DNA from 3 places in the Bacillus paranthracis genome. Region 1 is predicted to be linked to each of the others. Evidence: riboswitches for the same ligand, from Rfam matches in the RefSeq annotation. Region 1 holds a riboswitch; each other region holds the start of a gene.
The links. Region 1 has a riboswitch for thiamine pyrophosphate ahead of thiT (energy-coupled thiamine transporter ThiT). Riboswitches for the same ligand answer to the same signal wherever they lie in the genome.
Positions count from the first base shown of each region.

Region 2: another riboswitch for thiamine pyrophosphate. It lies ahead of thiC (phosphomethylpyrimidine synthase ThiC); the one in region 1 lies ahead of thiT (energy-coupled thiamine transporter ThiT).
Region 3: another riboswitch for thiamine pyrophosphate. It lies ahead of tenA (thiaminase II); the one in region 1 lies ahead of thiT (energy-coupled thiamine transporter ThiT).

Region 1 is NZ_CP101135.1:4,549,043-4,557,062, forward strand. It holds gene NLJ82_RS23580 (DUF4178 domain-containing protein) at 1-221, opposite strand, end outside; gene NLJ82_RS23585 (DUF350 domain-containing protein) at 243-647, opposite strand; gene NLJ82_RS23590 (PspA/IM30 family protein) at 876-1,541, opposite strand; gene NLJ82_RS23595 (lipoprotein BA_5634 family protein) at 1,946-2,524, shown strand; partial or broken gene NLJ82_RS23600 (IS3 family transposase) at 2,639-2,758, shown strand; gene NLJ82_RS23605 (FeoB-associated Cys-rich membrane protein) at 2,815-2,982, opposite strand; gene feoB (ferrous iron transport protein B) at 2,999-4,987, opposite strand; gene NLJ82_RS23615 (FeoA family protein) at 4,984-5,211, opposite strand; TPP riboswitch at 5,406-5,507, shown strand; gene thiT (energy-coupled thiamine transporter ThiT) at 5,595-6,263, shown strand; gene NLJ82_RS23625 (sensor histidine kinase) at 6,471-8,020, opposite strand, start outside.
Region 2 is NZ_CP101135.1:4,950,350-4,958,369, forward strand. It holds gene NLJ82_RS25730 (arsenic transporter) at 1-312, shown strand, start outside; gene thiC (phosphomethylpyrimidine synthase ThiC) at 567-2,327, opposite strand; TPP riboswitch at 2,441-2,556, opposite strand; gene lldP (L-lactate permease) at 2,628-4,286, opposite strand; gene NLJ82_RS25745 (magnetosome magnetite crystal formation protein family) at 4,584-4,901, shown strand; gene NLJ82_RS25750 (metal-binding protein) at 4,970-5,461, opposite strand; gene NLJ82_RS25755 (YkvA family protein) at 5,512-5,877, opposite strand; gene NLJ82_RS25760 (LTA synthase family protein) at 6,423-8,020, shown strand, end outside.
Region 3 is NZ_CP101135.1:2,422,621-2,430,640, forward strand. It holds gene NLJ82_RS12360 (esterase/lipase family protein) at 1-374, shown strand, start outside; gene NLJ82_RS12365 (homoserine dehydrogenase) at 462-1,505, shown strand; gene pdxR (MocR-like pyridoxine biosynthesis transcription factor PdxR) at 1,627-3,060, shown strand; gene ddlB (D-alanine--D-alanine ligase) at 3,228-4,142, shown strand; TPP riboswitch at 4,217-4,322, shown strand; gene tenA (thiaminase II) at 4,446-5,135, shown strand; partial or broken gene NLJ82_RS12385 (helix-turn-helix domain-containing protein) at 5,349-5,519, shown strand; partial or broken gene NLJ82_RS12390 (TenA family transcriptional regulator) at 5,500-5,619, shown strand; gene NLJ82_RS12395 (RNaseH domain-containing protein) at 6,013-8,020, shown strand, end outside.

The sequences.
Region 1 (8,020 bases):
GTATTTTCACGATCTTCAATTTTTAAATAACGAATATCTTTCCCGTCTTGCAGTGTTAAAACAATTTCTTTACGAGAATGCATACTCGTTTTCCCAATTAATTCATACATGACTAATGAAACTTCAACCATATCGCCAGGAGCTAACGTTAACAAACTTTTCTCTGGTTTCGGCGGTTCTGGGCTTTTCATTATATTTTTAATTCGTTTAAATAAACTCATGAGCTACCCCTCCTTCTCTCTTTATAAACAAGCACCTAAAATAAGTGCACCCACAATATGTAATGATCCGGCCAACATCGCGTGCGCAACACTGCCTTCTTTCGTACCTTCTTCTAAATCTAAACCAGCCATTTTCTTTAACACAAATTCGATAAACATTTCTACCACTAATAAAATAACGAAAGAAACTGCTGATGCAAGTAGCGCTTGCCATAAGTCATTTGCTTTCGTTATCGATTGAGATAAAATGTACCCTTGTGCGAATAATTTCATAACGAAACGAGTTGTTACAGCTGTATTCCCATTTTTTATTTCTTTTAAGTCATTGTATTTAGTAAAAATTGAATCAACCCACATAATTGCAAATAAAAGTACTGCACTCGCTCCAGTCCATACAAGCATGGCTAATACATTTGTCCATGTCATTGCAAAACCTCCTCTAAATATAAAGTGAAACTTTAATCAGTGGGGAGGTGTTCATTCCCCGCTGATTATTAGTTGAACCAATCGGGCATTTACGGGCAGTAGATCTCCCCCCACCTCTCTGCTTTCACAAAAAGTAGAGGTGGGAGTCTTACTGCCCGTTAATGCGGGGTAATAGAAAACCGACATGAATTTGTTTAGACATGTCGGTTCATTTGTCTCTATTCTATATTATTTCTCATACTGCTTCATAATACGAGCTAATTCATCGTCAACAGCAGAATTTTTGTTTAAGCTTGCGAATTCATCATCTAGTGATTTTTCTTTCTTGTACACTTCACCGCTTGCTTCTGCTTCAGCCTCTAATTGAAGAGCTTTCTCTTCCATACGGCTTAAACCAGCTTTCGCTGAGTTTGAATCAAATCCAGACATCGCCTGATTAATATTCTTTTGTGCTTTCGCCGCATTTACACGTGCTACAAGTGTCTCACGTTTATTTTTCAGCTCAGTTAATTGCTTACGCATTTCTTCTAGCTTCAGGCGCAGATTATCAGCAGCAACTTTATTTTGCTCATAGCTTGCTTTATACTCATTCATCTTTTGCTCTGCATTTTGTTTTTCTTCTAATGCACGGCGCGCAAGATCTAAGTTGTTAGCTTGAACAGCCATATGAGCTTGCTCTTCACGTTTTTTCACAAGCGCTTCTTGCTCTTCAAATAAGATTTTGAATTTCTTCTCAAGTGCAATTTGAGCGGCTACACTTTTCTCAGCTTCTTGTACATCCGCTTGCATATCGCGTAAATATTGATCCGTCATCTTAACTGGATCTTCCGCTTTTTCAATTAATGAATATACGTTCGACATTGTTAAATCTCTTAATCGTTTAAATACAGACATCTAAATTCCTCCTATGATATACCTCATATTTCAAATTCACTACTTGGAAAACTGAAAAATCTCCCTTTACAGTAAAGAATATTCATTTTTACAGCCCATGTGTTTATTATAACAAAACTAATATGTCCTTACATGTTATTTCCAAAATACATCCATTATAATATGACATTCTATATATAATATTGTATTTCTAATATATTCTCATTATCCCTCTTTAAAATTAACTTACTTTTGTGCAATTTCACTAAATTACATAAGTGTAATGTTACTGTAAGCTAACTCGATAGTTGCGTCTCCCTATTTCTTATACACTAATACCAGAAGCAACAAAACAAGCTTCTCATCATTTCAAAACTAATACAAAAATTGTATTTACTATAAAACAGATAAAAGGAGAAATCATCATGAAAAAATTAGTAGGAATCGGATTAGCAGCAGCAATTTCACTTGGAGCATTATCAGGTTGTTCTTTATTAGGAGAGAAAGCAAACGGTTTTGTACTGTACGGAACAGAAGATCAAGTAACACAAATTGCAGATAAAAACAAAAAAGAAGTGAAAGAAAAAGACTTCTATAAAATGAAAATGACAACATTAGAAGGTAAAAAAGTTCTTGTCATGGATAAGAAAACTGGTGAAGAACTTGTAAAAAAAGAATTGCTTAACAAAGTGGATGAAAAAGACGATACGAAACCACTTGATAAATTACCAGCTGTAACAGCAGAGCAAGGTGTATTATTTGCTAAAGAAAAAGTAGAAAATGCTACACTTGATGGAGCAAAATTAAAATATGAAGGCAACACAATTATCGGCAGTGGCCGTGCATATGCCGACATGTTCGCAATTGTTGATGATGCAACTTACGGAAATGTAAAAGGTGAAGAAAAATCTGTAGGTGTATTAAAATTCGATAAAGATCCAAGTAAAGAGTTCCCTGGAAAGAATGGTGTAGAATCATCACAACTTGTAAAAATTAAAAAGTAAAACAAAAAAGCTTCACGAAATGAAGTGCCCCCCAATTGTTAGACACATAATTAACAATTGGAGGTGCATTTTTTATGGCTAAATTTTCTTCAAAGGATAAAATACAAGCAGTAAATGGAACAATTTAAGCAAGAACTAGAAACTTATATTTATTACTACAATCATAAAAGAATTAAAGCAAAACTAAAAGGATTGCCCCCTGTGCAATACAGAGTTCAATCCTTAGTAGCTAGCTGCTTAATATATTTGTCTAACTTTTTGGGTTCAATTCAAATTCGAAAAGCTTTTTTCTATTTATGAGCAATTTGCTCCATATCCGGACTACAAGTATTCGACTGACACGACTTATTTAAAGAACATGCCGCGCATTTTCCTTTTTTACTTCTCTTTACAAAATTAACTAACGTGTATGCTGCATAACCAAAAATGATAGCTCCAATTATAATATTGACCATCATCACAATACATCTCCTTCTAGAATCCGAGTAGGGATCCAACTTGGTATATAATGAGCGTTAATACATAAGCAACTACGAGTGGATACACGACTGAGAAAATCGTCCATTTCGCTGATCCTGTTTCACGTTTAATAACAGCTACCGTCGCTAAACACGGAACATATAATAAAATAAAGAACATAAATGCATAAGCTGATAATGCTGTATAATGTGCTCCCATTACATTTCCAAGCACATCTTCTTTCACCGCATAAATAATGGCCATTGTAGAAACGACAACTTCCTTCGCTAAAAATCCTGTTAAAAGGGATGCCGCAGCTTGCCACGTTCCAAAACCAAGTGGTGCAAATAGTGGTGCGATAAATCCACCAATCATTGCTAAGTAACTGTCTCCCATATCAACACCAAATCCTGATGGACCTGCATAGTTTAATAACCAAATGACAACAGAACCACCAAAGATAAATGTACCTGCTTTACGAACAAATCCTTTTCCTTTCTCCCACGTACTTAACCATAACGTTTTCGCTTGTGGCACGCGGTAAGGAGGTAGCTCAATAACGAAAATAGATTTTTCCGCTTTTAAAATGGTAAGAGACATAATTTTTGTAACTAATAACGCAAGGACAATCCCTGCAACATATAGGGAGAACACAACAGTTGCCTGACTATGAGGGAAGAATACTCCCGCAAATAACGCATATACAGGTAAACGTGCCGAACAAGACATAAATGGTGTTACAAGAACTGTAAGTAAACGTTCTTTTTCTTGTTCAATCGTTCTCGCTGCCATAATACCTGGAACATTACATCCAAAACCGATAATCATCGGAATAAACGCTTTTCCGTTTAAACCGAAGAACTCCATAACTCTATCCATAACAACTGCAATTCGCGCCATATATCCTGAGTCTTCTAATAATGAAATGAAAAAGAATAGTGCAAAGATTTGTGGAACGAATACTAATACAGCACCAACACCAGCAATAATACCTTCTGTAATGAGTGCTTGAATAAAATCAGAAGCCCCAACACTTGTAAGTCCAGCTGTCACCCAATCCGTAAGCTGTCCAGCAAAAAACTCATCTAACATATCAGATAACGGTGTCCCAATCCACGTAAACGTAACCTGAAAAATAAAAAACATAACTGCTAAAAAGATTGGAAGTCCTAAAATTTTATGTGTAATTAATCTATCAATTTTTTCCGAAAAAGGAATTTTTCCTTCTTTCTCATGCTTCATAACATTTGTTTTTAACTTTTCAATATACGCTTCACGAGTCTTGTAAATGTGCTCTTCCAACGTACAATCAAGTTTTTCTTCTAAGCGAGATCGAATGGCTATGAGTTCCTTATAGATTGGTAATGCTTTCATTTCTTTTTCTACTACTTCGTTATTACTTAAAAATTGAAGAGCTAACCATCTCGGATGCTCATAATTCGCTGTCTCTAAAAGAGAAATTACTTCTCCAATTCCTTCATCCATTCGTACACCATATGAAATAAGAAATGGCTTTTTCTCGTTTTTGTCATTTTCTTTAAGAGTCGCAAGTAATTCTTCACAGCCTTTTCCACTTCTTGCAACGACAGGAACGACTGTTACACCTAATAGTTCTGATAATCGTTTTACATCAATGACAATTCCTCTTTGCTTCGCCACATCAATCATATTTAAACCAATTGAGACCGGCTTACCAAATTCAAGTAATTGCAACGTTAAATGCATATTTCGTTCGAACTGCGAAGAATCCACAATATTTAACATATGCTGAAATTCTTCTGTTAATAGAAAGTTTGTTACAACACCTTCATCACGTGAAACTGGATTTAAATCATAGACGCCTGGTAAATCAATTAATGTTCCTTGCTTATCTTTTAATTTACCAACCTTCTTTTCTACTGTTACACCACTCCAGTTTCCTACATACTCATAAGAACCAGTAAGTGCATTAAATAATGATGTTTTCCCCGTATTCGGATTCCCTAGCAAAGCTACCTTATTCACGCTAATTCCACCTTTATCATTTTCGCGTCACAATGACGAATACTAATTAACTGTCCACGACACTCCAATGTACAAGGACCTTTAAACATCGCCTTCTGTTTCAGGCGAAGTTCGCTTCCTTCAGCAAGACCGAAAGCAGCTAGTCTACGCTTTAATAGCTGATCTAAAGACTGAATACTTTTTACTAACACTTTCTCTCCAATTTTAATATCTACTAAGCTCATAACCTTCCCCCTCAGAAGAGAATGATAATTATTTTCAAAAAAATTATAGCATACTCTATTTCTCTTGTACTATACCCTTTTGCTTCATATTTATTAACATTTCACTACAATTCTATTTCAATTATTGTCATACTGTATTCGTTTGCCATTCTCATCCATTTCGCTTACAATAAACAGTAGCAAATAAAGAATCTCGTTATCACAGGGGGAGCCATGCCGCTGAGAGGGAACACTTCGTTCCGACCCTTCGAACCTGTTAGTTAATGCTAACGCAGGGATTGTGCAAACGTCCGAAATACATACCTCTTTTTTTATTTACGTATTTCGTATCCTCCTATGATATCTATTCTTTTTTGTACAACTTGGATTTAGGGGGAGACAACATGCGTAACACCAATTTACAAGCGATGATCGAATCTGCTATTCTTGCAGCCTTCGCCATGGTCATCGACATTTTACCATTATCAATCAAACTTCCAACAGGCGGTTCCATTTCATTTGCTATGATTCCTATTTTTATTATTGCATACCGCTGGGGCTTTAAATCGGCTTTCTTAGGTGGTTTAGTTTGGGGACTATTACAAATTGTTGTGGGAGATGCTTACATTTTAACACCTGTTCAAGCATTCATTGAGTACTTCATTGCCTTTGCTTTTATCGGATTTGCTGGCTTATTCTATCGTCCAATTCAAAAAGCACTTTTAACGTCCAATGAAAATAACTTAGAACAATCAAGTTTAGGTAGCCGTAAAGACAAACCTTCATCAAAACAAAACGAAGGAAAGAAAGTCCTTGCTTATATTATCCTTGCTACATTTATTGGTAGCTTTGCCCGCTACTTCTGTCACTTTATTGCCGGTATCATTTTCTGGGGACAATATGCGCCGAAAGGTCAATCAGCTGTGCTTTATTCATTAATCGTAAATGGTAGTACAATGATTGGGTCTTATATTTTATGTACCGTTTTACTTATATTTTTATTCCTCACTTCACCACGCTTATTCAAGAGCATCAATGCTTATCAAATAAATGCAAACAAAAAGGGCGCTTAATAAGCGCTCTTTTTTCATATCGTAATATCAATTAAAAATACAATAAATGCACAAAAGAAAATAAATACCATTATACTTAGCCAATTGCTATGCACGGTTCATCTACTCCTTACATAACCTCATTTTCTAAACAAATTATACTGATTAAAGATAAAGATTAGGTAAAGATAATATGAAAATAAATTAAAAAAGCATAGATCATATTGTCTACGCTTTTTTCAATAAGTAGAAATAAAATAATACACCATCTTCTGTATTCTTTACTCCATATTCAACTTCATGCAGTTCTAAAATATTCTTTGAAATGGCAAGCCCGAGCCCTGTTCCACCTTGCGAACGCTGACGAGCTGCATCCACGCGATAAAAACGATCCCAAATTTTATCTAATTGTTCTTCTTCAATATGAGTACCTTTATTTTCAATACACACTTTTATACGATTTTTTTCATCTATTGTAGAAATAATAATATCTTCTTTATTTGGTGTATAACGTATGGCATTCGTAATGAAATTCACGATCACTTGTTCAATCCGGCCTTGATTTGCGACTACTTCAAATGGACCTATATTTTTATGAACACGAAGCTCTTTTTTCTCTATTTCTACAGAAAGTTGTTCACATATATCTTCCATTACTGTATCGATATAAAATGAATCCATTTTCATTTTATATGTGCCTGACTCAAATTTAGCTAACTCCAGCATATCCAAAATTAATGTATCCATTTTGTCTACTTCTCGTTCCATCGCTTGAAAATAATACTCCTTTTTATGCTCAGCTACTCCATCTTTTAAAATAGAAATACAGCTTTTCATAATACTCAGCGGTGTTTTTAGTTCATGCGAAACACCAGAAATGAATTCTTTCCGCGTATTTTCTAATTTTCTTTCCTTTTCAATATCTTGTTCTAGCTGTCCAATATGTGAATGGAGCTTATTGGATAATACATTAATATTTTTCGATAAATCCCCAATTTCATCTTTTGAAGTAATCGGTATTTGTTCTGTGAAATCTAAATGCGCTATTTTCTTCGTTGTATCATTTATTTTTAATAACGGCTTTGCGATTTGTTTAGAGTAATAGAACGAAGCTAGAAAAATGAGAACGACTACAAATGCAATGATGTAAATGTAGTAATCTTGCACCATTTGTACAGCTTCATCTACAGGCTGTAAAGAAGCCATCGCATATATATATGTTACGGATCCGTCTTTTTCTTTTATTGGTTTCACTAATAATTTATATTTAATATCATTTTTTTCATAGTCCATTGTTTGTATTGCATATTGTATGTGCTTGCTCTCTTTTAATAATAAATCCTTTTGAAATTCTTTTATGTTATCTAAGAATATACTATTTTTATAAATTGGATTTACAAGACCTTTTACATCGGGAAATTGGACTTTCGTAACACGCCCTCTTATGTAAACATCTGGTTCTTGGGCAGCTGGCTCCTGAACGACCGGCTGCTTTTCCTTACCAACTTGTTCTTCAGCTACTTTCTTTTTCTCCTGATCTAATTTACTCATTTTTTCCTTAAACGCTTTTTCTAACGGTTTATTAGATCCGCTTAAATTTTGCTTACCTAACGTGAAAGAGAATGGAATATAACTATCATCTTTTTTCACGCCAGAAAAATAAATTTCTTGTCCTAAAAATGGATCTGATGATTTATTATCAATCTCTTCTATATTGACGAGATTGTATAAGGGAATTTTAAATATTTGTTGTCCAAAGCTTTTTTGTTGCCTACGAT
Region 2 (8,020 bases), 400 kb from region 1:
TCTCTCCTCTCCAATGTCTTCAATAATCACCCTGCACTTATGATTGGTACCATTACGTTAACAGAAATGGGATTAGATCCAGTCACATTAAAAACTATCTATCTCGCAAATATCATTGGTAGTGACATCGGTTCACTATTATTACCAATCGGTACGCTAGCTTCTCTCATTTGGATGTATATCCTGAAACAAAACAAAATTAAAGTAAAATGGAAAGACTATTTAAGTGTATCCCTTATCGTTATTCCACTCACAACAGTCGTTACATTATTCCTCTTATTCTATTGGGTACATCTCTTCTTCGCCTTATAAAGTGAAACTTTAATCAGTGGGGGTTTTGTTCATCCCCCACTGATTATCAGCCCTAACCAATCGGGCTTTTACGGGCAGTTGCCCCCCACCTAACTTCTTTGCTTCCGCTGAATTTTGAGGCGGGGGTCTTACTTCCCACAAATAGCGGGATAAACAACAGAAGCCCGCTTTGCTACCGTCTTAGCAAAGCGGGCTTCTTCTATATTTAAGTTAGGTACTACAGTGTGATCAATCAAGTAAAGAGGTGTAACGTGTTATTGGTATAAATGACTACCAGTGTCTTTAAATTCTTTCGCTTTCTCTTTCATTCCCTTTTCAATTGCTTCTGTCGTTTCTAAATCATTTTCTTTCGCGTATTCACGAATATCATGTGAAATTCTCATACTACAAAACTTCGGTCCACACATGGAACAGAAATGAGCTGTTTTTGCGCCTTCTGCCGGCAATGTTTCATCGTGATATTCCATCGCACGTTCAGGATCTAAAGATAAATTAAATTGATCGCGCCAACGGAATTCAAAGCGAGCTTTTGAAAGTGCATCATCGCGCTGATGAGCCGTTTTGTGCCCTTTCGCCAGATCGGCCGCATGCGCAGCGATTTTGTACGTAATAACACCTTCGCGTACATCATCTTTATTCGGTAAACCTAAATGTTCTTTCGGCGTTACATAACAAAGCATCGCCGTCCCAAACCAGCCAATCATCGCAGCTCCTATTGCGGATGTAATATGGTCATAACCTGGTGCAATATCTGTCGTTAACGGTCCAAGTGTATAGAATGGCGCGCCCTGACAAATATCAAGCTCTTTCTCCATATTTTCTTTAATTAAATGCATCGGTACATGCCCAGGCCCTTCAATCATCACTTGCACATCATGTTTCCAAGCGATCTTCGTTAATTCACCAAGTGTTTCAAGCTCAGAGAACTGTGCTTCGTCATTTGCATCTGCAATTGAACCTGGGCGTAATCCATCTCCAAGAGAGAACGAAACATCATACTGCTTCATAATTTCACAAATCTCTTCAAAATGAGTGTATAGGAAGTTTTCTTTATGATGGAATAAACACCACTGCGCCATAATCGAACCACCGCGCGAAACGATACCTGTCGTACGCTTTGCAGTAATTGGAATGTAACGAAGTAATACACCAGCGTGAATCGTAAAGTAATCTACGCCTTGCTCCGCTTGCTCAATTAACGTATCACGATACACTTCCCACGTTAAATCTTCTGCAATTCCGTTTACTTTTTCAAGAGCTTGATAGATCGGTACAGTTCCAACTGGTACAGGCGCGTTACGAATAATCCACTCACGCGTCGTATGAATGTTTTTACCTGTAGATAAATCCATAATCGTATCTGCACCCCAGCGAGTAGCCCATGTCATCTTCTCTACTTCTTCCGCGATAGAAGAAGATACAGCAGAGTTTCCGATATTTGCATTCACCTTCACGTGGAAATTACGTCCAATAATCATCGGCTCTGCTTCCGGATGGTTAATATTTGCTGGTAAAATAGCGCGACCTTCCGCAATTTCCTTACGAACAAACTCCGGCTCTACTCCTTCACGAATCGCAACATATTCCATCTCAGACGTAATGATGCCATTACGTGCATAATGCATTTGCGTAACATTTGCACCTTGCTTCGCTCTAAGCGGTTTGCGATCCATCTGCGGGAAAACAGGTGTATGTTTCGAAGCCACCTTCACACCGTCATCCTCTGGTTTTACTTCGCGCCCTTCGTATGCCTCTACATCTCCGCGCTCTAGGATCCAAGAGTGGCGCGGCGTTGGAATCCCCTTTTCCAGCTCCACTTTATACGCGGGATCCGTATAAGGACCGCTCGTATCATACACACGAATTGGCGGATTCGGGACGCCATTTGTATCGCTTTGTTCAATCTCACGCATCGGCACCTTCATACCTTCTCGTGGTCCATCCACATACACTTTCTTACTTCCTGGTAAACTCGATTTCAATTCAATTTGCTCAGCTGAAACAGACTGTTTCATAACCTTTGTTGCCCCCCTGTACGTGACAAGGACGAGATATGGCCAGCGTATGCCAAAATAAAAAGAGCCAGGTCCATAAAAAAATAAGGACCTGGCTCATAAAAGACATCATTATGTAAAGCCGTTAACTTCCCTACGCTGGTACGAGCCAGATCAGGTCCAAAGGGTTAAGAAGTTCACGCGCTTCTCTCTCAGCCTACGCATACGTTAGGCACCCCTAGTTTATCACTGATTTAATTTTCAATACTTTCTCATCATACACGATAATCTGAAAAATGCAAAGTTTATTTCTTTTGTTGTTTATGGAATCATCCACGTTAAATAATATGCCTGTACATACGTCATAATACCAACAATAATTACGAAGAATAAACTATGCTTCACTGTAAAGCGGAATAAATCTGATTCTTTCCCCGCAAGTCCAACTGCTGCACAAGCAATTGCAATCGATTGTGGAGAAATCATTTTTCCAGTTACACCGCCCGTTGTATTTGCTGCAACGAGGAGTACTTCAGATACACCGACTTGCTGCGCTGTAATTGCTTGTAAATTTGAGAATAATGCATTCGCTGACGTATCAGACCCTGTTAAGAATACACCAATCCATCCTAAGAATGGTGAGAAGAACGGGAATAGTCCGCCAGTTCCTGCTAGTGCTAACGCTAGTGTAGAAGATAGACCAGAATAGTTTGCGATAAATGCAAATCCTAATACGAATCCAATAGATAGAATTGGCATTTTAAGTTCACTTAAAGTTTCTTTAAATGTTACCACTGCATCTTTTACACTCATTTTCAAAATAAACATGGAAATGAGACAAGCAATTAAAATTGCTGTTCCCGTTGCTGATAATACATCAAACTTCAAAATTGCCTCGTAAGGCGTCGCTTTATTTACAATAGGCTCTGCTTTCATTACTAAATTGTGCAAGCCTGGAATTTCAAACTTAAATACAAGGCTTTCTAACGCGCCTCCTGGAACAAATAATGCTTTAAAGAAACTTTGGCTCCAAACCACTACCATAACCGTTAATACGATAAATGGAGACCATGCCTTTACTACTTTTCCTAACGTTAATTTCGGCATCGATGCCGCTGTTGTTGCAGCTGCTTCTCTATTTGCTTGCCCAGATTGATAAATTTCTTTCGGTTGCCATACTTTTAAGAACAGCGCTAAACTAACTAAACTTACAAGTGCCGACGTAATATCCGGAAGTTCTGGTCCTAAAAATGTCGCTGTTATGAACTGCGTAATGGCAAACGAACTACCCGCTACAAGTAAAGCAGGCCACGTTTGTCTTACCCCTTTCAACCCGTCCATTAAAAATACGATAAAGAATGGAACAAATAATGATAAGAATGGTAATTGATGTCCAGCCATTTGTCCAATTTTATGTGGATCAATACCTGTTACTTGTCCAGCAACTGTAATCGGAATTCCCATCGCTCCGAACGCTACTGGTGCAGTATTTGCGATTAAACAAAGACCAGCTGCATATAAAGGATTTAACCCAAGACCTGCAAGGAGCGCCGCCGTGATCGCTACCGGTGCCCCAAATCCTGCTGCTCCTTCTAAAAATGCTCCGAATGAAAATCCGATTAAAATAACGAGTAAACGGTGATCATTTGTAATAGATAATACAGATGCACGAATCACATCGAATTGACCTGTTTTCACAGAAATTTTATATAAAAATACCGACATAACGATGATCCAAGCGATTGGCCATAATCCGTATAAGAAACCGTATCCTGTTGCTGCCATCGCCATCGTGAACGGCATCTTATAAGCGAACAGCGCTACTAAAATTGTAAGTACAACCGTAATAAACCCTGCCACATACCCCTTCATACGGAAAACTGCTAAAGCTAAGAAAAAAAAGATAATCGGAATAAGTGCGACCGCCGCCGAAATCCAAATGTTTCCGAACGGATCATAAACTTGTGTCCATGTATTCATTGTTCTCTCCCCCTAAAGAATCCCCTTTTAAGTAGAATAACCTCATCAATAGACTATCAGGTCATCATACCTTTAAACCTAAAAATAAAAAAACGTTTAAGAAAACGTTTTCAACAACTTTCTTTTATACTGTACCATAACAATTTCCATTTAAAAAGATTTTTTTGAAAATTTTATTATTTAACGAAAAAATCTTACAAAATCGTCATGTTCTTGTCATGTTCATCGATAGAAGGCTCGCTACCTTTCCTGCATAATAAAGGTATAACAACGGATATTATTTATGAGGTGATATATATGAACGGAAACAAAATATTAGCAGCTTTATCATACTTTAGTGTATTATTTGCCCCTATCTTATTCCCGATTATTGTGTGGATTGTGGGAGATGTGGAAACGAAACCACATGCAAAACGTGCTCTATGGACACACATTATCCCAAGTATCGCTACATTCATTGGCATGATTATTTTAGGAGTTATGGGTCTTGGATCTGATCAACCGGATGTAACACTGGGCATCGGTACAATGATTGTCTTATGTATTTGCGGAATCATTAGCTTATACTACTTCATTTGGAACATCGTGAAAGGTATTAAAGTACTGAAAGCTTAATTTCCTTTTTAAACAAACGTTTGATTAAAAAGAAAAACCGTCCCAAAATACCTTTTTGGGACGGTTTTTTATCTTCTGCGTTTCTTCTTTTTTCTCATCATTTTCTTACGGCGCGTATTCACTTTATCCGCTATAATGTGAAGCGTGCTTGCCACAACAATTCCCATTACGAACGTTACAATTTCAACCTCATGTTCCTTCGCCATTTCTATTAAATTTCCGTCAAGCGCGATTACATTTAATAGGAACAAAAACGGAGAAAACACAATTAACATGTATGCAATACGAATCGCATCACCAAGTATAATTGTGTGTGTAAAGAAGGAGCGATGCGGCATCACCTTCTTATACGGATACCAAAATATACGCAGGAATCCCCATTTATTATACGCATTACTATACGTATCTAAATCCGGTGTTAAAAATGTAGTACCTACTAAAAAGCCAATTGCAAAAGTTAATAAAAAATCAAAATTTGTTAGTCCATACGAAAAGAGCAGAAACAAAACAACCGGAAGGGATATTAAGTTTATTTTCGTATGCGTTCTTCCTGATGGCATAATGCACTTCCTCGCTTACGTTCGCCCTGTCACCATGTGACAGTTCTCACCTATTGATCTAATTTCTGATCGATAAAGGATGTGTCTATATCCGAACCAAACCATTCTGCCAACTTCACTCGCGCCTTATCTTTTACATCATCATCGACGTATAGCGACGCTTGTAATAACGCAGCCATTAACGCCCCTAAATCATCCGTATAACCAATTCCAGCAACGAAATCTGGAATCGCATCAATCGGTGCAATAAAATAAGCAAGTGCTCCAATTACAATAATTTTCACTCGTTTTGGAACATCTGGTTTCTGCAAAACGTAAAACAACAATAAACTTGCATAAATAACTGACTGCCCTGCTTGCTTTGCGACATGTTTTACTTTCTTCCAAAATGCTTCAACTGAAAATTTTTGCTCCATGTAAAGGCCTCCCTATTTTTTAAAAGAAATAAGCTACAATATGTTTTCAGTAAAAGTTCATCAAAATTACACATAATCTATCAATGAACTTTCATTGTAACAAACAAACTCAAAAAGAACAAGTGTTCGTTAATTTTTACATATTCCCCTTCATATAATAGGTTTCTAGATAACCACTTACCCATTGTCATTTCTTATTTCTCAACAAGAGATTTTTCACTTTCACTTAACATTCTGCTCTACCTTTGTTATATTTTCTAGTTGACGGACATATAAACGAATGTTAAAGTTTTCTCTGGTAGTGACAAATCTCATACAAAAAATGTAAAATGTTATAGTGTTTCTCAGAAATGAATTTTGTTGTATAATACAGAAATGACGTTATGCTTATGAGTAACACAAGAAACTAAAAGGGTATGCATAGTTATAGTCGTATATGGGTGAATATAGAACCTCTAATTATGGCCAAGAAAACTATGTATTTTTTATTTTAGCATTTTTCGCTCCAAAATCGACCAAGCCTGATAGAGAAAGGGTGGAAATGAATGAAAGAAACCTTGAAATCACAATTTCAAAATGTGCGTTTCACTGCATTCGTAGCTTTAGCCTTATGGTTGAAGACATATCTTATTACACGCACAAGCTTTGATTTAAAACTTGAATCTTTCATGCAAGAATTCATTTTATTCCTGAGCCCATTAGCAGCATCATTACTGCTTGTTGGTCTTGCATTATTTGCAAAAGGGAAAAAACGTAACTATATAGCACTTGGAATTAATTTTGTCTTAACAATCGTTCTTGTTGGTAACGTAATGTTCTACGGATTCTACAATGACTTCGTTACTTTACCAGTACTAGGACAAACATCTAACTTCGGAAGTTTAGGTTCTAGTGTAAAAGAATTGTTTAACTACAAAATTATCCTCGCATTTGCTGATATTATCGTATTCTTCATTTTATTGAAGAAGATGAAGAATTTTGCACCGACAGAACGTGTAGCACGCCCAATGCGTTCCCTATACTTCGTGTCAACAATTGCTATTTTCTTCGCAAACTTAGGATTGGCAGAAGCTGAGCGTCCAGAACTATTAACACGTTCATTCGACCGCGTTATGCTTGTTAAAAACTTAGGTTTATATGTACACCAAGTGTATGATCTTGGCTTACAAGCAAAATCAAGTTCACAAAAGGCATTTGCTGACGGTAGTAAGTTACAGGAAACAGAGAACTACGTAAAAACAACGCAAAGCAAACCAGATCCAAATATGTTTGGTACTGCAAAAGGGAAGAACGTAATCGTTGTCTCTCTTGAGTCATTACAAACATTCTTAATTGGTGCAACAGTTAACGGACAAGAAGTTACACCATTCTTAAACCAATTTACGAAAGAAAGTTATTACTTTGATAACTTCTTCCATCAAACTGGGCAAGGAAAAACATCTGATGCTGAATTCTTAGTAGATACTTCAATGTATCCACTAGACCGTGGTGCTGTATTCTTCACACACGGTAACAACGAATACACAGCAACTCCAGAAATTTTACGTCAGCAAGGATACTACACTGCAGTATTCCACGCAAACAACGCAACATTCTGGAACCGTAACATTATGTATCCGGCACTTGGTTATGATCGTTACTACAACGAGCTTGACTATAAGATTACGCCAGAAACGAAATTAAACTGGGGATTAAAAGATATCGAGTACTTTGATCAATCTATCGATATGTTAAAACAAGTGAAGCAACCGTTCTATACTCGCTTCCTTACTTTAACAAACCATTACCCATTCACTTATGATGACAATACAAAATTAATTGATGAATACAATTCTGGTGATGGCGTATTTGACCGTTACATGGTAACAGCTCGCTACTTAGATGAAGCAATGAAACACTTTATTGAACGTCTAAAAGCAGAAGGTATTTACGACAACTCAGTTATCGTATTCTACGGTGACCACTACGGTATTTCTGAAAACCATAACCGTGCAATGGCACAGTTCTTAGGAAAAGAAGAAATTACTGCGTTTGACCATATGAACTTACAAAAAACACCGATGTTTATTCACGTTCCAGGTCAAAAAGAAGGTAAAACAATTTCAAAACCAACTGGTGAAATTGACATTAAACCAACTATTCT
Region 3 (8,020 bases), 2.1 Mb from region 1:
GTGGACATGCATCACAAGCGGCACCTATAACAGGTTTACATTTGCCTCATATAACGATGAATAAAGTGTTAATGGGGAATGCATTTTTCTTAGGTTCCTATGCAAGGTATGAAGAAAATCGTCCATTAATTGATACTACTTGGTGGCAAAATGATGGTGTAGTAAATACTAGTTCTATGATTGCACCTTCTTCTAATGCTACCGTAAATAATAATGAGTCATTACAGATTGGGAAATGGAATCATATCGAAACGAAAGCAAATTGGGACCATCTCGACATGGTAGGATTAAGTATTTCAGACACGTTAGGTTTTTCTAACATTCAAGAGTTTTATAGAACAATTGCTGAAAAGCTATCACGTTTACCGAAATAGGTAATAATAAAGCGCTCTCGATGGAATTCGAGGGCGCTTTATATTATATTGAAAGAGGGATTTGGTAGAAAAATATGGGGGGATATTATGAAAATTAAAGTTGTACTATCAGGATATGGAACAGTAGGAAGAGAGTTTATAAAATTACTACATGAAAAATGTTCATATATATATGAAACATATGGTATAGAGTTAGTTGTAAGTGGCGTATTAGGTAGAAATGTTGCAATACATAATGAGGATGGTTTATCTATTCAGGACTTATTAACGTATGGTAGCAGTAGCGCAGCAATTGAGAAGTATATAGAATATCATCCGGAGGAACGTGCAACAGATAACATAAGTGGTACAGTGCTTGTAGAATCAACAGTTACAAACCTTAAAGATGGAAATCCAGGGAAACAATATATAAAACAAGCGATTGAGAAACAAATGGATATAGTAGCAATTTCAAAAGGTGCGCTTGTTACAAACTGGAGAGAAATAAATGAAGCAGCAAAAATTGCGAATGTACGAATTCGATATAGTGGTGCAACTGCGGCCGCATTACCGACACTTGATATTGGTCAATTTAGTTTAGCTGGTTGCCATGTTGAAAAAATAGAAGGAATATTAAACGGGACAACAAATTATATTCTTACGAAAATGAATGAGGAAAATATTACGTTTGAAGAAGCACTGAAAGAAGCGCAACGTAAAGGAATTGCTGAAACGAACCCAATATTAGATGTAAGTGGTTCTGATAGTGCGTGTAAATTGTTACTTTTGACAAACAGTTTAATGGGAACAGAGCATATGCTTACAGATATACATATAAAAGGAATTGAACATGTTACAAAACAACAAATTCGAAATGCTAAGGAACAAAATAAATTTATTAAATTAATTGCATCAGCATATAAAGATGAGGATGGCAATGTGAATTTAAATGTTGAACCGTGCGAAATAGATAAAGATCATCCGCTAGCAAATGTAAATGGGACAGAAAAAGGGATTACGTTCTTTACAGATACGATGGGCCAAGTTACTACAATTGGTGGTGCATCAAATCCACGCGGAGCCGCAGCAGCAGCTTTAAAAGATATAATTAATTTATATCGTAAAGATTTGTCACGTATTAACGGGGGGTAAAGTTACTAATTGATTAAAGTTGTATTTTATAAAACCGTACCGCCCTTTATAAAAAATACATATGTAGTGGACCTTTTGAGAATGAAATAATTATGCAAAAATGATTGCAGGGGGTAAGGAATTGTTTAAAGATTTTAAAGTTGTGAAAGATCGTCCCGTTTATATTCAATTAAAAGATTATTTAAAGAAGATGATTATGAAAGGGCATTTGCTCGGGGATCAAAAAATTCCTTCAACAAGGGAACTAAGTGAATTACTTAGTGTAAGCAGAAACACTGTACTCGCTGCTTATGCAGATTTAGAGCAAGAAGGGCTCATTTATGCAGTTAAAGGAAAAGGGAATTTTGTTGCGAAGGTTGATATATCGAACACTTCGTCTGTTGAAATAGATTGGAAAAATAAACTTAATACAGTTACTTTATTAGCGGATGAATTAGATTTAATGAAACATGGTGTTCGTTGGGAAAAAGGAATGATTGTTTTTAACAGTATTGCTCCGGACGAAAAGCTATTTGATGTGGAAAATTTCAAAAGAGCTTTTCTTACTCGTATGTCCATTGAAGGTGATGTCGTATTAAATTACGGATACGCAAAAGGCTATAGACCGTTAATGAAATATCTACTTCATTATATGGAAATGAAAGGTGTAGATATTTCGAACAAAGATATTTTAATTACAAATGGATTTACAGAAGGATTAGACATTGTAATATCCTCGTTGTCAAAGAAATCAGGTCGAGTTATTTGTGAGAATCCAACTCACCATGCTGCGCTGAAGCTATTCCGCTTACATGGCCTTGAAGTTCATGGTATTGATATGAATGAAGATGGTATTGATACGAATCAAGTTGAAAAAAGCTTGCGTGAAAAAGAGTTTGATTTTGCGTATTTAATTCCTTCCTATCATAATCCAACTGGCATTGTGACGAGTTCAGAGAAAAGAACGGAACTGATGAGATTATTTTCAAAATATAAGATTCCTATTATAGAAGATGGATTTAATGAAGAATTACGTTATTCAGGTTCACATTTAGCACCATTATTAACTTTTGCTGGTGCTGGTAATAATGTGATTTATATTAGTAGCTTTTCAAAGGTACTTTTCCCTGGCTTGCGTGTAGGTTGGATTATTGCAGATAAAGAACTAATTCATTATTTAGAAAGTGTGAAAAGAGCAAGAACTATTCACACATCTACTTTAGATCAAGCTGTCCTATTTCAATATTTACATGAAGGATATTTTGAAAAATATTTAAAAAAGGCAAGGTCTGTTTATAAGAAAAAATATGAGTTAGCTGTTGGGGCGTGTAACGAGTACATTCCGTTTCAAAGAATGACCGGTGATGGTGGACTTCATTTATTTATAGAGTTAGAAGAAAAAATTCATGCCCGCACACTTTTGCAAAAGTGTTATGAGCAAGGGGTTACTTTTTCTCCTGGAGATGTGTTTTATTCTGATGGAGGAGGAGCGAACACGTTTCGATTAGGATTTTCACGTTTGAAAGAAGAAGAAATAGTTCGGGGAATCAAAATAATCGGTGATACAATAAAGTGAAACTTTAATCAGGGGGGGTTCATTCCCCACTGATTATTAGCCCTCACCAATCGGGCTTTTACGGGCAGTTGATCCCCCACCTAACTGCATTGCTTCCGCTGAATTTTGAGGTGGGGGTCTTACTGCTCGTTAATGCGGGATAAAAAACGAAATTTGGAGTTGAGGAAATGAGAATTGGCGTTATTATGGGAGGAGTATCCTCTGAAAAACAAGTATCCATTATGACTGGAAATGAAATGATTGCAAATTTAGATAAAAATAAATATGAAATTGTCCCAATTACATTAAATGAAAAAATGGATTTAATCGAAAAAGCGAAAGACATTGATTTTGCGCTGCTCGCATTACACGGAAAATACGGAGAAGATGGAACTGTTCAAGGAACGCTTGAAAGTTTAGGTATTCCTTATAGCGGAAGTAATATGTTATCTAGCGGTATATGTATGGACAAAAACATGTCAAAAAAGATTTTACGTTATGAAGGAATAGAAACACCAGATTGGATTGAACTTACAAAAATGGAGGATTTGGATTTTGATGAGTTAGATAAGTTAGGATTTCCATTAGTGGTAAAACCAAACTCTGGTGGTTCAAGTGTTGGGGTAAAGATTGTCTATGATAAAGACGAATTAATTTCAATGCTGGAAACTGTGTTCGAATGGGATTCTGAAGTAGTAATAGAAAAGTATATTAAAGGTGATGAGATTACATGTTCCATTTTTGATGGAAAACAGTTACCTATCATTTCAATTCGACATGCAGCTGAGTTCTTTGATTACAATGCGAAATATGATGATGCAGGTACTATTGAAGAAGTTATCGAACTTCCAGCTGAACTTAAGGAACGTGTAAACAAAGCGTCACTGGCTTGCTATAAAGCATTAAAATGCAGCGTTTATGCAAGGGTGGATATGATGGTGAAGGATGGTATTCCATATGTAATGGAGATTAATACATTACCAGGGATGACGCAAGCGAGTTTACTGCCAAAAAGTGCAGCTGCAGCGGGAATTGAATATAGTAAACTATTAGATATGATTATTGAAACTTCATTAAGAGTAAGAAAAGACGAAGGATTTTAAGTAGTGGTATCATGAATAACTTTTGACAGTTACATGAAGTATGTTATGATGAATACAATACGAAAATTAAATATTTTATCCACTAGGGGGGCCTATTATAGGCTGAGATCAAATGGGAATTTGAGACTCTTAGTACCTGATCTGGTTAATGCCAGCGTAGGGAAGTGGGAAAGACATTGCTGTTTCATGTATAAATACTGTCAATTTCACTTTCTTTACGCTTGTAAAGAAAGTTTTTTTGTTTTACAGATTTAATAATGGTGGGTAAATACTTAAATTTCATACATAATTGGAGGGATTTACATGACTTTTTCACAATCATTACGTAAAGAAGTAGACTCAATTTGGGAAGCTAGTTTTCATCATCCTTTTGTAAAAAAACTTGGTGAAGGAACGTTAGATTTAGCTAGTTTTCGCTATTATGTGCTTCAAGATTCGTATTATTTAAGTCACTTTGCTAGAGTACAAACTTTAGGAGCTGCAAAAGCACTAGAATTAGAAACGACAGCTCGTATGGCACACCATGCTCAAAATACATATGAAGCGGAATTATCTTTACATGAGAATTTTGCGAAGAAATTAGGGATAACACAAGAAGAAAAAGATAATTTTATCCCTGCTCCAACTGCATATGCGTACACTTCACATATGTATCGTGCTGCGTATGAAGGACATTTAGGCGATATTATTGCAGCAATTTTACCTTGCTATTGGTTGTATTATGAAATTGGTGAGCGTTTAAAAGAGTGTAAGCCAGAAGAGCCAATTTATAAGGAATGGATTTCTGCTTATGGATCCGATTGGTTCCGAACACTAGTTGAAGAGCAAATTACACGATTAGATGCAATAGCTGAAAAAGTAACAGAGGCAGACCGAAATCGAATGAAACAACATTTTATTATTAGCAGTCAATATGAATATTCATTTTGGGAAATGGCTTATACATTAGAAAAGTGGCCGGTAAGTACAAAAGAGAAAAACGTAATAGGATAAAGAGAAGAGGTATTGCTATTTACAGGTATGAATCATACTTATGTATATGATTTAACAAAAGAAGTATCGCAAAAAGGCGCATCAATCTAAATGCGTCTTTTTTTAATTTGACGAATTGTATTATTAAGTGCGACACCTAAAAAAACAAAAAAACTCACCTTGCTTCGTGTAAAGTAGAAGTTACCACCCCACTTACTTACACGGAGGACGAGTATGAGCTATTCCCATTTTACCACGTTTAAATGTGGACAACTAGAAGCACTTCATAAATTAGGTCATTCAACGAGAGAAATTGGTGCCATTCTGAAGCGACATCACTCCTCTATTGCACGAGAATTAAAAAGAAACGTACAGAAAGATGGTACGTACCGCAGTGAAACAGCATTTTATTATTAGCAGTCAATATGAATATTCATTTTGGGAAATGACTTATACATTAGAGCAGTGGTCAGTGAATAAAGAAGCGAAAAAGGTAATAGGATAGTGAAAAGAGGCTGTCCTAAAAGGTGCTTTTTAGCCAAAACCGAATAGAAAGTGAAAGGAAGAAACGTTGATTTAATAACGTTTCTTCCTTTTCAATTTCATGTGATTTTACTTCGAAAGAGACTTATGAGACAACCTCTTTTATAATCTTTTGTAAAATTATTGTAAATCCCAAATACAATACGTGACTAATATTGTATAATCTTAATATATTATATTTGTTGTATAAAAGGAGGGATATGTATGAAAATTTCTTTTAACTTTTATCAGAGTCATGTCATTAATATATAAGTCGGATAAGCGGTATTTGCTATTCTTTTAAATAATTAAATTATGTGATAATACTTTAGTTTTTTTGTGATCAAGAAAAATGAAGAAAGGAAGTAATCATTTTATGGAAAAATTAAAGTTGTTAACATTTGAAAATATAGTAGAACCTCTTTTAAACGAAAGTGTATCATTTATATATTTTCCTATTGATTGGCTCGATATTGTAGAGATACATTATAAGACATTTTTATTAACGAGTAAGTTGAAACGATTGAATGAAAGATTATATGATATGTTTTCTGATATATTATTTATTCAACATAATCCATATGTATTGAATGAAAATACACCGTGGATTGTGTGTAAAGAGCCTATTAGAAAAGAACAACTCGATTATATTTTCCAAAGTTGGTATGAGATTATTCATGATTGGAAACCTAATAAATTAATAGAATCGCCAAAATATGAATGGCATTACGATTTAATTTCTAATTTAACAGTACTACATGATAAGGAAGTATATTCTAAATGGGTGCCCGCTTTAATTTCACATATTTTTTGTGAACGTCCTGTACAATTAGAAAATATAAATGAAGAATATATATATTTTTCTCCTCTTAGATCACAAAATATTTGTGAGGCGATGTCAGAGCCTATTAAAGATGAAAAAACACAAGACTATTTCGCCTATGTATTTCGGTTCGAATATATAACGCGCGGAGGAGAGAACATTCCATTATTAAATGTTTCAATAGGAATTCGGAGATTTTATCAAGAATATAACCATCCAGACATTCCTTTGCTATTAAGACGAAAACGGGGCATGATATTAATTTCTACTCCAGAATTTGCATTGAATAATAAGAAATTACGATTTGTAAAACTAAAAGTTCAGCAGGCTACAAACGGCATCAAATGGATTAAGATATTTAGAAATTTAAAAGATGATTTTCGTATAGGTGGAGAAGTTGAATTAGATCATATTCTTCAATATCCGAAAGATTATATGCTAGGAGCAAATCTTAGGGTACTTCTTCCATACAATGAGAGAATATATAAAGTTCAAGGTACTAAAATAAGATCTGGTATAAAAGCAAAAGAAAGAGAGTATCTATTTAAAGGGTTTCAGCAAAAATTTTCTTATTTCACATTACTACCAGAATGTAAAAAGATTGAAACAGGCAATAGGAAAGAAGTATTCCCTTTAATTGCACCAAAAGGATTAGAGACTATAACGCTAGAAATATGGTCTGAAAAAATATCGCTGGGAGTAGAACAAGCGTTATTTGAAAGTGAAATGGTGTTAGCTCAAATCAGTGAGTCATCATATATATTAAATGCAGATTCTCCAGTGTTGTTAAAAATAGTAAGATGTAATATTGAAAAGGTATTGCAAAATCCATATAAAATGCAATATTGCCAGAAGTATAAAACGAATTTAGTAGAGGATGTTATGAAAGCGGTTTATGCTACTGCAGGTAAGCGTAATGATGCGACATTGGCGTTAATTGCAATGAAAAATTGTGATGGACGTGAAAAAATTGATCCAAAGCAAATTGTTAGAGAAGGATTTGCACGAACAAACCGTATTTCAGCATTTATTAATTTATTTATAGGCCAAAGTGTGTCTCGTAAAACGATTATAAATGGTATTTTGAGTTTATTAGAACAAAAAGGATTTTTAAAACGTAGTTGGAATAAGATAAATTTACCTTGTACATATGTTAATTTATCAATTGAACGAATCTCGAAATTTGATTTCTTACCCATTTTTTCAAAAATAAAAGGAAAAGAAATTTCATATAAATTATATGGGAATATAGAGTGGCAAACGATTGATCGTTTATTATTAAATGTAGACAAACATAACATCTTTTTGCCGCAGCCTTCAAAAAGAAATGATATGGGCATTCAATTTAAACAATTTGTTTCTGAAACATTAGCGGAAATTTTACAACCTGCAAAAGAGCAAAATGAGCAAGTATACTTCATTATAGATGCGAATGTAAGAAAACATTGGATAAAAGAGTTACAAAATGAAAAAATTGATATAGATACTTTCCCTGACATTGTTCCAGATGTGCTAAAGGTTCCAAACTTAAATGCTGTAAGAATAAATACATCTTTTGATG